One region of the Shewanella sp. SR1 genome, then DNA from elsewhere that is predicted to be linked to it. Evidence: predicted binding sites of a transcription regulator. Region 1 holds the regulator's gene; the other holds the start of a gene.
The links. Region 1 encodes MetJ, which represses methionine synthesis genes. Its sites were predicted from a motif close to TAGACGTCTAGACGTCTA; they were not measured.

Region 2: the regulator MetJ is predicted to act here: its motif matches at 3,407-3,424, upstream of serA (phosphoglycerate dehydrogenase).

What each region holds. Positions count from the first base shown of each region.
Region 1 is NZ_JAJAEF010000011.1:147,256-152,358, forward strand. Features, by position in the region: gene KV201_RS12635 (4Fe-4S dicluster domain-containing protein) at 1-521, shown strand, start outside; gene nrfD (NrfD/PsrC family molybdoenzyme membrane anchor subunit) at 524-1,471, shown strand; gene KV201_RS12645 (sulfite exporter TauE/SafE family protein) at 1,577-2,320, opposite strand; gene metJ (met regulon transcriptional regulator MetJ) at 2,402-2,716, opposite strand; gene metB (cystathionine gamma-synthase) at 2,929-4,092, shown strand; gene KV201_RS12660 (bifunctional aspartate kinase/homoserine dehydrogenase II) at 4,104-5,103, shown strand, end outside.
Region 2 is NZ_JAJAEF010000036.1:137-5,239, reverse strand. Features, by position in the region: gene KV201_RS20905 (two-component system response regulator) at 1-803, shown strand, start outside; gene ygfZ (tRNA-modifying protein YgfZ) at 973-1,935, opposite strand; gene serA (phosphoglycerate dehydrogenase) at 2,089-3,318, opposite strand; gene KV201_RS20890 (DUF2238 domain-containing protein) at 3,473-4,081, shown strand; gene KV201_RS20885 (response regulator transcription factor) at 4,467-5,103, shown strand, end outside.

The DNA of each region.
Region 1 (5,103 bases):
GCTGCCAAGCTTGTAACGTGGCGTGTCGCAGTGAAAATGGCGTACCCGAAGGCGTTACTCGTCTGCAAGTGCGTGTGGAAGGCCCCTTTGGTGAGATGCCCAATCTGCACTTCAAATACCACAGGGTATCTTGCCAGCAATGTGAAGATGCGCCCTGCGTTAAGGTGTGCCCAACGGGCGCGGCCTATGTGGGTGAAGACGGCATTATCTCTATCCATACCGAGAAGTGTGTCGGCTGTATGTACTGTGTGGCAGCGTGCCCTTATAAAGTGCGCTTTATGAACCCAGAAACGAAGGCGGCGGATAAGTGTAACTTCTGTAAAGACAGTCGTTTGGCGCGGGGCGAAGAGCCAGCGTGTGTGACTGTGTGTCCAACCGATGCCTTAGTGTTTGGCGATGCTAATGACCCGCAGAGTGACGTGGCCATCATGCTCAACACTAAAATCACATACCAAGATAAAACCCATTTAGGCACTAAACCTAGGGTATATCGCGTTCCTACCAAAAGAGGGGGGATTTGATTATGAACAATACTTGGGGCGACATGGCGCAATATGATCCTGTCACTTGGCACTGGGTCATCGCCGTTTACCTGTTTATGGCGGGGTTATCCGCGGGCAGTTTATTGATTGGCATTGGTTTACGCTGGGCGAATAAGGAGCTCAGCGCGGGAGCCGAAAGCAGCATTCTTAAGGCGGCTGCCATTATTGGGCCTGTGGCCATTAGCTTAGGTTTAGCCTGCTTAGTGTTTGATTTAACCAAACCCTTCCACTTCTGGCTGATCTTAATTCACTATAACTTCCAGTCTGTGATGGCCATTGGGGTGCTGGCGCTGCTGGCGTATTCTCCCTTAGCCTTTGCGTACGCCATTATTGTGCTGCGGGATGACTTACCAAAATGGGGTTTGGGTTTCCTAGCGCCTATCGCTAAGTTACTTATGCCATTTCGAAAGCTGATTGAAGTATTGTTGTTTGTCCTCGCCATTGGCGTAGGGGCTTACACTGGCTTCTTAATTTCGGCGATGAATGCTTACCCTATGCTCAACACTGCGGTACTGCCTGCGCTGTTTTTAGTGTCGGGTTTATCGGCGGGCGCTGCGGCAAACGCGGTACTGGCACTCTTGCTGTTTAAGACTGACAGCCACGATAAAACTTTAGTCAAGATGCACGGTTTAGAGTTGCCTGTGATGGCGATTGAAATCTTGTTCCTGTTCATGTTGTTCTGCGCCTTGTACTTCAAGGGCGGCGCGGCGGCTGCGGCCTTAGCGTCGTTAACCTCTGGGCTATGGGCAAGCGTGTTCTGGATAGGCGTCGTCGGTATAGGTTTTGGTATTCCATTGCTGTTCATGTTGCTACCAGCCGCGACTCGCCATACTAAGGGCGCAATGATCATGGTTGCCTGCGCGAGCTTAACCGGCGTACTCGCTCTAAGACACTTTATTGTGTACGCAGGGCAAAGCTATTTAAGCTGAGTGTAAGCTGGCTTTAGATATTGATAGATAAAGAAAAGCACTGACAATGTCAGTGCTTTTTTATTGTTTGAATCTTCAGATGATTTGCCAATACAAGCAGGACGCTTATTGGGGCAATAACTCGATAACCGATTTCACCGTTAGCACTAAGGCGCTGATACTGCATAGGACTAAGGTCGCCATTTTAGTTTTATCTTTATCGACACTGCCCACTAATCGCCCCGCGACTAAATACCCTAAAAGCACTGAAGGCAGCAACATTAACGACAGCCACAGGTGCTTCAATTCTAATAAGCCAGTGATCGCCAAAATGACCATAGCTATGGTGGAGCTAAAAATGAAGAAGGCCGACAGGGCGGCACGAAACTGCGAAGCGTCTTTGCCTGACAATAGAATCGCCATCGGCGGGCCACCAATAGCGGCAATATTACCGAAAATCCCCGAGACGACGCCCGCCCCAAAGAGGGTTTTCTTATTCACTGGCAGGCTGAATTTATACAGGCTGAGTATAACCGCGACAGCCACAATGGCGGCGATGGATAACCCGAGTATGGGCTGAGGCGCAAACAGCAACAGACTCGCGCCGATAAAACCACCGGGCACGCGACCTATAAGCGCATATTGCAAGCCATTGAATTCTAAATGACCACGTTCCCGGAATAAGGTCAGTAGCGAGATGGTAAATCCCATGGCAATAACGGGACCCGGTACGAGCTGCGGATCGACGATATACAGCAAAGGACTGGCGACAACCGCTAGGCCAAACCCAATCAGGCTCTGGGTTAAGGCGCCAAGAAATACAATCAGTGAGGCCAAGGCGAGAGTCTGTGGATCTATCATAGAAAACATAGGATTCCATATAAACAAAAAGGGATCGTTAACGATCCCTATTGATGAGCACTGTGATGTAACTTTGCCAGCGACAAGTCGCTATTCCATGTCTTCCCACTCGATCCCCATCTCGTCCATCAGCAACTTGGCTTCGGCGGGAATGCTGTCTGGGCTATCTTTTGACAGATCTTCATCGTTAGGCAATGGCTGGCCAGTGTAGGCGTGCAAAAATGCCTCACACAACAGCTCGCTGTTGGTGGCGTGACGCAAATTATTGACCTGACGACGAGTTCGTTCGTCCGTAAGGACCTTAAGCACTTTGAGCGGAATAGACACAGTAATTTTTTTTACTTGTTCATTCTTCTTGCCATGTTCAGCATAGGGGCTGATGTATTCCCCATTCCATTCAGTCATTGACTCACCTGTTATAACGCTAAATTCGGGGCAGATTTTAAACCCTTACAAAGAACAGTCAAATTATTGCTACTATTTCTTTGTGATTGCAAACAGATTTCTTTATGTTCAGACGTCTAAACGTCTTCACGCCTATTGACGATGGCCTTGGGCTTAGGTACATTTAGACGTCCAGACATCTCTATCAGTCTACCGAATTTAGGAGTCCACCCATGGCAGAGCGTCAATTAGCCACACTGGCAGTGCGTCAGGGTATCGAAAGCGATACTCAATATGGCGCAGTTGTGCCACCGATTTATTTGTCGACTAATTACGCCTTCGATGGTCATAAAAATCCTCGCGAATTCGATTACAGTCGTTCAGGCAACCCAACACGCTGTATTTTAGGCGAAGCATTAGCGCAATTAGAAAAGGGCGCCACTGGCATAGTGACCTGCACTGGCATGGCGGCCATCACCCTAGTGACCACTTTGCTCGGCCCCGATGATCTATTGGTGGTGCCCCACGATTGTTACGGCGGTTCTTACCGTTTATTTACTAATTTGGCGAAGAAAGGCCAGTTTAAGCTGATTGTGGTTGATCAAACCGACAGCCAAGCGTTAACCGCAGCGATCGCGCAAAATCCTAAGATGGTGTGGCTCGAAACCCCGTCTAACCCGCTATTGCGTGTGGTGGATATCGAGGCTATTGCTAAGGCAAGCCATGAGGTCGGCGCGCTGGTGGTGGTCGATAACACTTTTTTATCGCCGATATTGCAACAACCCCTATTGTTAGGCGCGGATATCGTTATCCACTCCACCACTAAATACATCAATGGTCACAGCGATGTGGTTGGCGGCGCTGTGGTTGCCAAAGATGCACAAATTGGCGAAAGCTTACATTGGTGGTCGAACACGTTAGGCTTAACGGGATCGGCATTTGATAGTTACTTAACCCTGCGCGGCCTACGTACCTTAGCGGTGCGAATTCGTGAACATCAAGCCAATGCCCAGCGCATTGTTGAGGTGTTAACGCAAAGCTCTGTGGTGAGCAAAGTTTATTACCCTGGTCTTGCGGATCACCCAGGTCATGCCATTGCCGCCAAGCAACAAAAGGGCTTTGGCGCTATGCTGAGTTTTGAGCTCAAGGGCGGCGAGGCCGAAGTGGTGGCCTTTTTAGGTGCACTCAGCTTATTTAGTGTGGCGGAAAGTTTAGGTGGCGTTGAAAGTTTGGTGGCCGTGCCCGCAACTATGACCCACAGAGCCATGGAGCCGCAGGCGCGTTTTGAGGCAGGCATTAAGGACACCCTATTGCGTCTATCGGTGGGTATTGAAGATGCCGCCGATTTAGTTGCAGATATTCAAGCAGGATTAGCCGCCGTTGCGGCTTGTCAGTAGAGGAATAATAGATGGCACGTTGTCACTTACATAAATTTGGTGGCTCCAGTTTAGCGGATGCCGATTGTTATCGCCGAGTCGCCCATATCCTGTTAACCCACGGTCATAGCGATGACCTTGTGGTGGTCTCTGCGGCGGGTAAGAGTACGAATTTCCTGTATAAATTATTAGCGCTGCGTGATGCGGGTCAGTTGTGGCAAGAAGAATTACAAGTGCTGACCAGCTACCAACAGGGGTTGGTAGAGCAGTTATTGTCGAACGAACAAGCCCGCGATCTGCGCGAGCGTTTGGCGACAGATCAGGCGCAGCTCATCAGTCTATTGTCCCTCGACGAACGTAACGAATACCAAGTTAACCATGTGGTGAGCTTTGGCGAGCGTTGGTCGGCACGTTTAATGGCGGCGCTGCTGCGCGAATCAGGCGTGGCCGCAAGCCATGTGGATGCCTGTTCAATTTTAGTGGCCGATGAAGCCGCCGTGCCGCAAATTCGGGTGCAGGAATCCCGCGCAAAAGTACAAGCGCTGTTGGCCGCCCACCCAAATGAACGACTGGTGATCACTGGATTTATCTGCGCTAACGAGCGCGGCGATACTTTATTACTTGGTCGTAATGGTTCCGATTTTAGCGCTAGCTTGATTGCCAGCCTTGCCGATATTGAGCGCGTGACCATTTGGACCGATGTGGAAGGGGTGTTCAACGCTGATCCTAATAAGATCAACGATGCTAAATTACTGAAAAGCATGTCACTTGCCGAAGCCGACCGCCTAGCGCGTTTAGGCTCGCCAGTATTGCATTCGCGCACTTTGCAGCCTTTGTTCAATACCGAAGTGAGTTTAGCGGTGCGCTCAAGTTATGCATCACACACCGACTTTACCTTGATTGCGCCCCACAGTTCGTCTGCGAGCGCGCCTGTGGTGACGAACCTCAATGCTGTCGTCTTGTTCGGCTTTAAGCTCACGGGTGAATTAACGAGCTTATTAGATTCGTTGATCGCCGCGGGTTTAACGCCAT
Region 2 (5,103 bases), on a different contig from region 1:
CGCTGACCAGTCATATTCCAATCATTTTTGTGACTGCTTTATCTGAATCCTCCGACGAAGCCCAAGGGTTTGCTTTGGGCGCAGTGGATTACATCACTAAGCCCGTGAGTGCGCCTGTGGTTAAGGCGCGAGTGAAAACCCATCTTGCGCTCTATGATCAAAAACGCCTACTCGAACAACAAGTTAAAATCCGTACCCACGAGTTAGAAGAAACCCGTTTTGAGATCATCCGCCGCCTTGGCCGCGCCGCCGAATATAAGGACAACGAGACAGGTTTACATGTGGTACGCATGAGCCACTACGCCCGAATATTGGCGATAAAGCTTGGTTTACCTAGCAATTTCTGCGACTTAATTTTTAATGCGGCGCCGATGCACGATATCGGTAAAATCGGTACCCCCGATGCTGTGCTGAAAAAGCCGGGTAAGCTTGATGCCGAGGAGTGGCGCATCATGCAGCAACATGCCGCTATCGGCGCTGAAATTATCGGTGAACACAGCGATCCGTTATTGCAGATGGCCCGTCGCATCGCCTTAACTCACCATGAGAAGTGGGATGGTTCAGGTTACCCTAATGGCTTGGTGGGAGAGGATATTCCCCTTGAAGGGCGGATCACTGCGATTGCCGATGTGTTCGATGCCTTGACTTCGCAAAGGCCTTATAAGCAGGCTTGGACGATCGAAGCGACGATGGAGTTATTTGACAATCAAGCGGGAAAACATTTTGATCCTAAGCTGGTGGAAATGTTTAAAGAAATCCTGCCTGAGGCGATCGCTATTCGAGATACTTATTTGGAAAACTGATGCTCGAATGCTCGAATGCTCGAATGCTCGAATGCTCGAATGCTCGAATGCTCGAATGCTCGAATGCTCAAGTGCTCGAGGGCTTGAGTATAAGATAAGCTAAAGGCGCCATTGGCGCCTTTATTCTGTTTCAATCTCTATATCTATACCGTGTTATTAAATCAAAGCCTTATGCTTCGTCTAATGAGTAGGGCAGGGCTTGAATCGTTAAGCTTGATTGCTCATCGTCGGCAAAACGCAGTTTAGTCTCGTTGCTGGTATCGTTGGCAAGCACCGCAGTTAACAACACTTGGTTGCCACGCTGTACAAACTCAATAATATGGCCGCCACGGCGGAAGCCATCTTCCATCGCGATTTCAAGGCCTGACTCTGGGCTGATTTGCAGGTTAGTATGACCATGCAAAATATACAGGGCGCGTTTATTGCCGCCACGATATTTCATCCGCGCTATGGTTTCTTGTCCCATGTAACAGCCCTTGTTGAAGCTGATACCGTTAACCGCTTGTAGATTGCACATCTGCGGTACGTATTGGCTGGCATGGCTGGCGGCAAGGTTGGGATAACCCGCGGTAATTTCTAACGCTTGCCAAGCACTGGCATCAAATACGCTCAGCTTTGATTTGGCCACTAAAGCTGCAGCAGCTTCTGGGGTTAACATTAAAATGAAACGGTCAGCGTCTTTTAAAATCGCGCCATGTTCAATTGGCGTGAATTCTTGATGAATGTCGCCAAAATGTTCGCTCACGAACTGGCTTGCTTGTTCACCGGCGACCCCGAGCAAAGTCCATTCAGCGGATGCATTGCTTAAGGTGGCTTTGCTAAACACGGCATATTTTTGTAACTGGGGTAAATCGACTTCGATGGCATCCTTTGGCATCAGCATAAAGAGCGCATCTTGGATGGCAAAGGTCCTGAAACTGGCCAGCATTTTACCTTTTGGATCGCAATGTGCACCCCAGCGCCATTGGTTATCGGCTAATGAGCTGATGTCAGTGGTCACTTGGCCATGGATGAAACTGCGGCCTTGTTCTCCAACCACTTTAATAAGGCCCATATGAGATAAGTTGGCAAGCATGAGTGGAGGCAAAGAAGCGTCCAGATCCCAATGGGGCGTAGAAACTGAAATAGTCATAGCGAGATCCTGAAAATGAAGGCGATGTGAGAGGCTAGATTGTAACGGAATTCCTGTTGGCTCAAAAGCATAAGGCGCACATATCTGTGAATGATATGTGCGCCTTAGTCTTTGTACTTTAGCCGAAACGCTTAATGCGATTCGGCTTAACTCTTAAAACAGCACGCGGGTACGCAGTGTGCCTTCAATTGCCTTTAACTCAACTAAGGCTTCTTCGGCTTGGTGAGTGTCGACTTCCATGACCACATAACCAATCTCAGCGGTAGTTTGCAGATATTGCGCGGCAATGTTGATGCCTTTTTCCGAGAAGGCTTGGTTGATCTTGATCAGCACGCCAGGACGGTTTTGGTGAATATGCAGTAAGCGTGAGGTGCCTTTATGCATAGGTAGCGATACTTCAGGGAAGTTAACTGCAGATACGGTCGAGCCGTTGTCTGAGTATTTAGCGAGCTTGCCCGCGACTTCGATACCAATGTTTTCTTGGGCTTCTGCAGTACTCCCACCCACATGCGGTGTTAGTAATACGTTATCAAGACCTCGAAGTGGGCTGATAAATTCATCGTCATTAGATTGCGGCTCAACTGGGAACACATCAATCGCCGCGCCAGCGAGGTGACGTTCTTTCAAGGCGACCGTTAAGGCCTCGATATCAACCACAGTACCGCGTGAGGCGTTGATAAAGATGCTGCCCTTTTTCATCGCCGCAAATTCAGCTGCGCCTATCATGTCTTTGGTTTGTGGGGTTTCTGGTACGTGTAAGCTCACTACGTCAGCTTGCGCCAGTAACTGTTCCATTGAATGAATTTGCTGTGCATTACCCAGTGGCAATTTGTCTTCGATATCGAAGAACACCACGCGCATGCCCAGCGTCTCAGCCAGAATGCCAAGCTGAGTACCGATATGACCGTAACCGATTACGCCTAAGGTTTTACCGCGCACTTCGTAGCTGCCTGCGGCGGTTTTCATCCAGCCACCACGGTGGGCGATGGCGTTACGCTCAGGGATACCGCGCATCAGCATAATGATTTCGCCAATCACGAGTTCGGCAACACTGCGAGTGTTGGAGAATGGCGCGTTAAATACTGGGATACCCAGGGATTCGGCGGTGGCAAGATCAACTTGGTTGGTTCCGATACAGAAGCAACCGACCGCGATCAACTTCTCGGCGCGTTTCAGCACTTCGGCAGTTAATTGGGTACGTGAACGAAGTCCCACGAAATGTGCATCTTTGATGGATTCAATTAATGCTTCATCGCCTAATGAGGCTTTATGGTATTCGATGTTGGTGTATCCCGCACGCTCAAGTACATCGACCGCAGATTGGTGGACGCCTTCCAACAGCAGGATCTTGATCTTATCCTTGTCCAGCGAATGTTTCGCCATGATATGGGTACCCTCTAATTAATAGAAATGTTTCTTATGATATGCTGACAACCTTCACCCACCAAAATAGCACTTTTTTTACTCAGTGTGGAGGGCTAGATGGCTAAAGTTAATATTCTAAATTAAGAACAATATCGCATAAGAGGAAGAAACATTGAATAACAAAATCGCGTGGTGTGCTATTTACCTCTTAGTGCTCGTGTGGTCGGTGATAAATCCCGCGGATCCTTTCACTTGGTGGCTCGAAGCGGTTCCCGCATTAGTGGCTGTGCCACTGCTATTTTTTACCCGCAAACGCTTCCCATTAACGCCGCTGGTGTATGTTTTAGTGTTAGCCCATTGCTGTGTGTTGTTTGTCGGCGCGCATTACACCTATGCTGAAGTGCCATTATTCGACACTATTGCCCATTGGATGGGCTCAGAACGTAATAATTACGACAAGTTAGGTCATTTTGCTCAAGGCTTTATCCCTGCCATGTTAGCGCGTGAAATTATGCTGCGTAATCAAGCGGTCAAACCCGGTGCTTGGTGTGCGTTTTTAGTCACGTGTTTTGTGCTCGCGTTTTCGGCTTTTTATGAACTTATCGAATGGTGGGTTGCCGTGGCAACAGGTGAAGGCGCCGAAGCCTTTTTGGGCACCCAAGGCTATGTATGGGACACTCAATCAGATATGTTGATGGCATTAATTGGCGCAATTGTCGCACTCGTTTTATTGTCTCGTTTTCAAGATAAACAAATAGCGGCACTTAAACTCAGGAGCTAGTGGCACTGAGCTCCTGATTGTTTCTGCTCGAATCATAAGTTCATCCTTCCATAAAATATTTGGCGTGAGTGTGATGGCATTTAGCTGTCATACTTTCATGTTAAGTTTGTGTTGCAACTTTAGTCTGATATCTTCATAGTCTGAAGGTACTATGCGCCGTTATAGGTCGATGGTGATTTATATTTTCTACTGTTACTCTATTTATCTACGGTGAGTTAGTCGAATGTACTAAGGGTAAATAGGGAATAGTACATTTGGGTGATGTTTTTCAGTCTTTAACTAGTCAGAATTAACTAGGTTAATGGAATGTTTAAAAATCTAACTAAAGAGGCTAGTCAAACATACCATTTTGCCAATAGAGAATACTTTTCAGGGAGGAGAGTCATTGAGCACAATTAATGAATTGGTTTTTTTACACCAAATGGCGGCGCCATGTCATTTAGCGTTACTCGCTGAATCCATCGGTTTGAAAACTCGCATCGTTAAACATGCGGCAGAATTGGATTTAGATAAGAGTCGTCGTAGTTTTTATCTGATTACCCAAAAAGGTTCTGCATTGGATAACAAGGGGATACCTTTGTTGGCTTCGCGCTTAGTATCAAATTTTCCCGTGGCACTGTACCAAGTCGAGCGTGACTCTTTAGATCAAGAGTCAGCTATGTTACTTGGCATTCGAGGCATTTTATTTGCCGATCAACGTATGGATTTGATGTTAACAGGTTTACGTAAAATGGTGGCAGAGGAGCTATGGTACGATAGAACACTACTGAGTAAGATGTTCCGTCGTGTAGTGCAAAAGCTCGATGGTAACAATGAGATGCCCTCCGATACTGTAGCTATGCTGCAGATGTTGACATCCCGTGAGCGCACTATTATTCAATTTGTGTCGAGTGGCGCGAGGAATAAAGAAATCGCCCACAGATTGTGCATCAGCGAACATACAGTGAAGGCACACATTTCTTCCATCTTTCGTAAGACTCAGTCCCGTAATCGTGTGGAGTTGTTGCGTTGGGCACAAACCT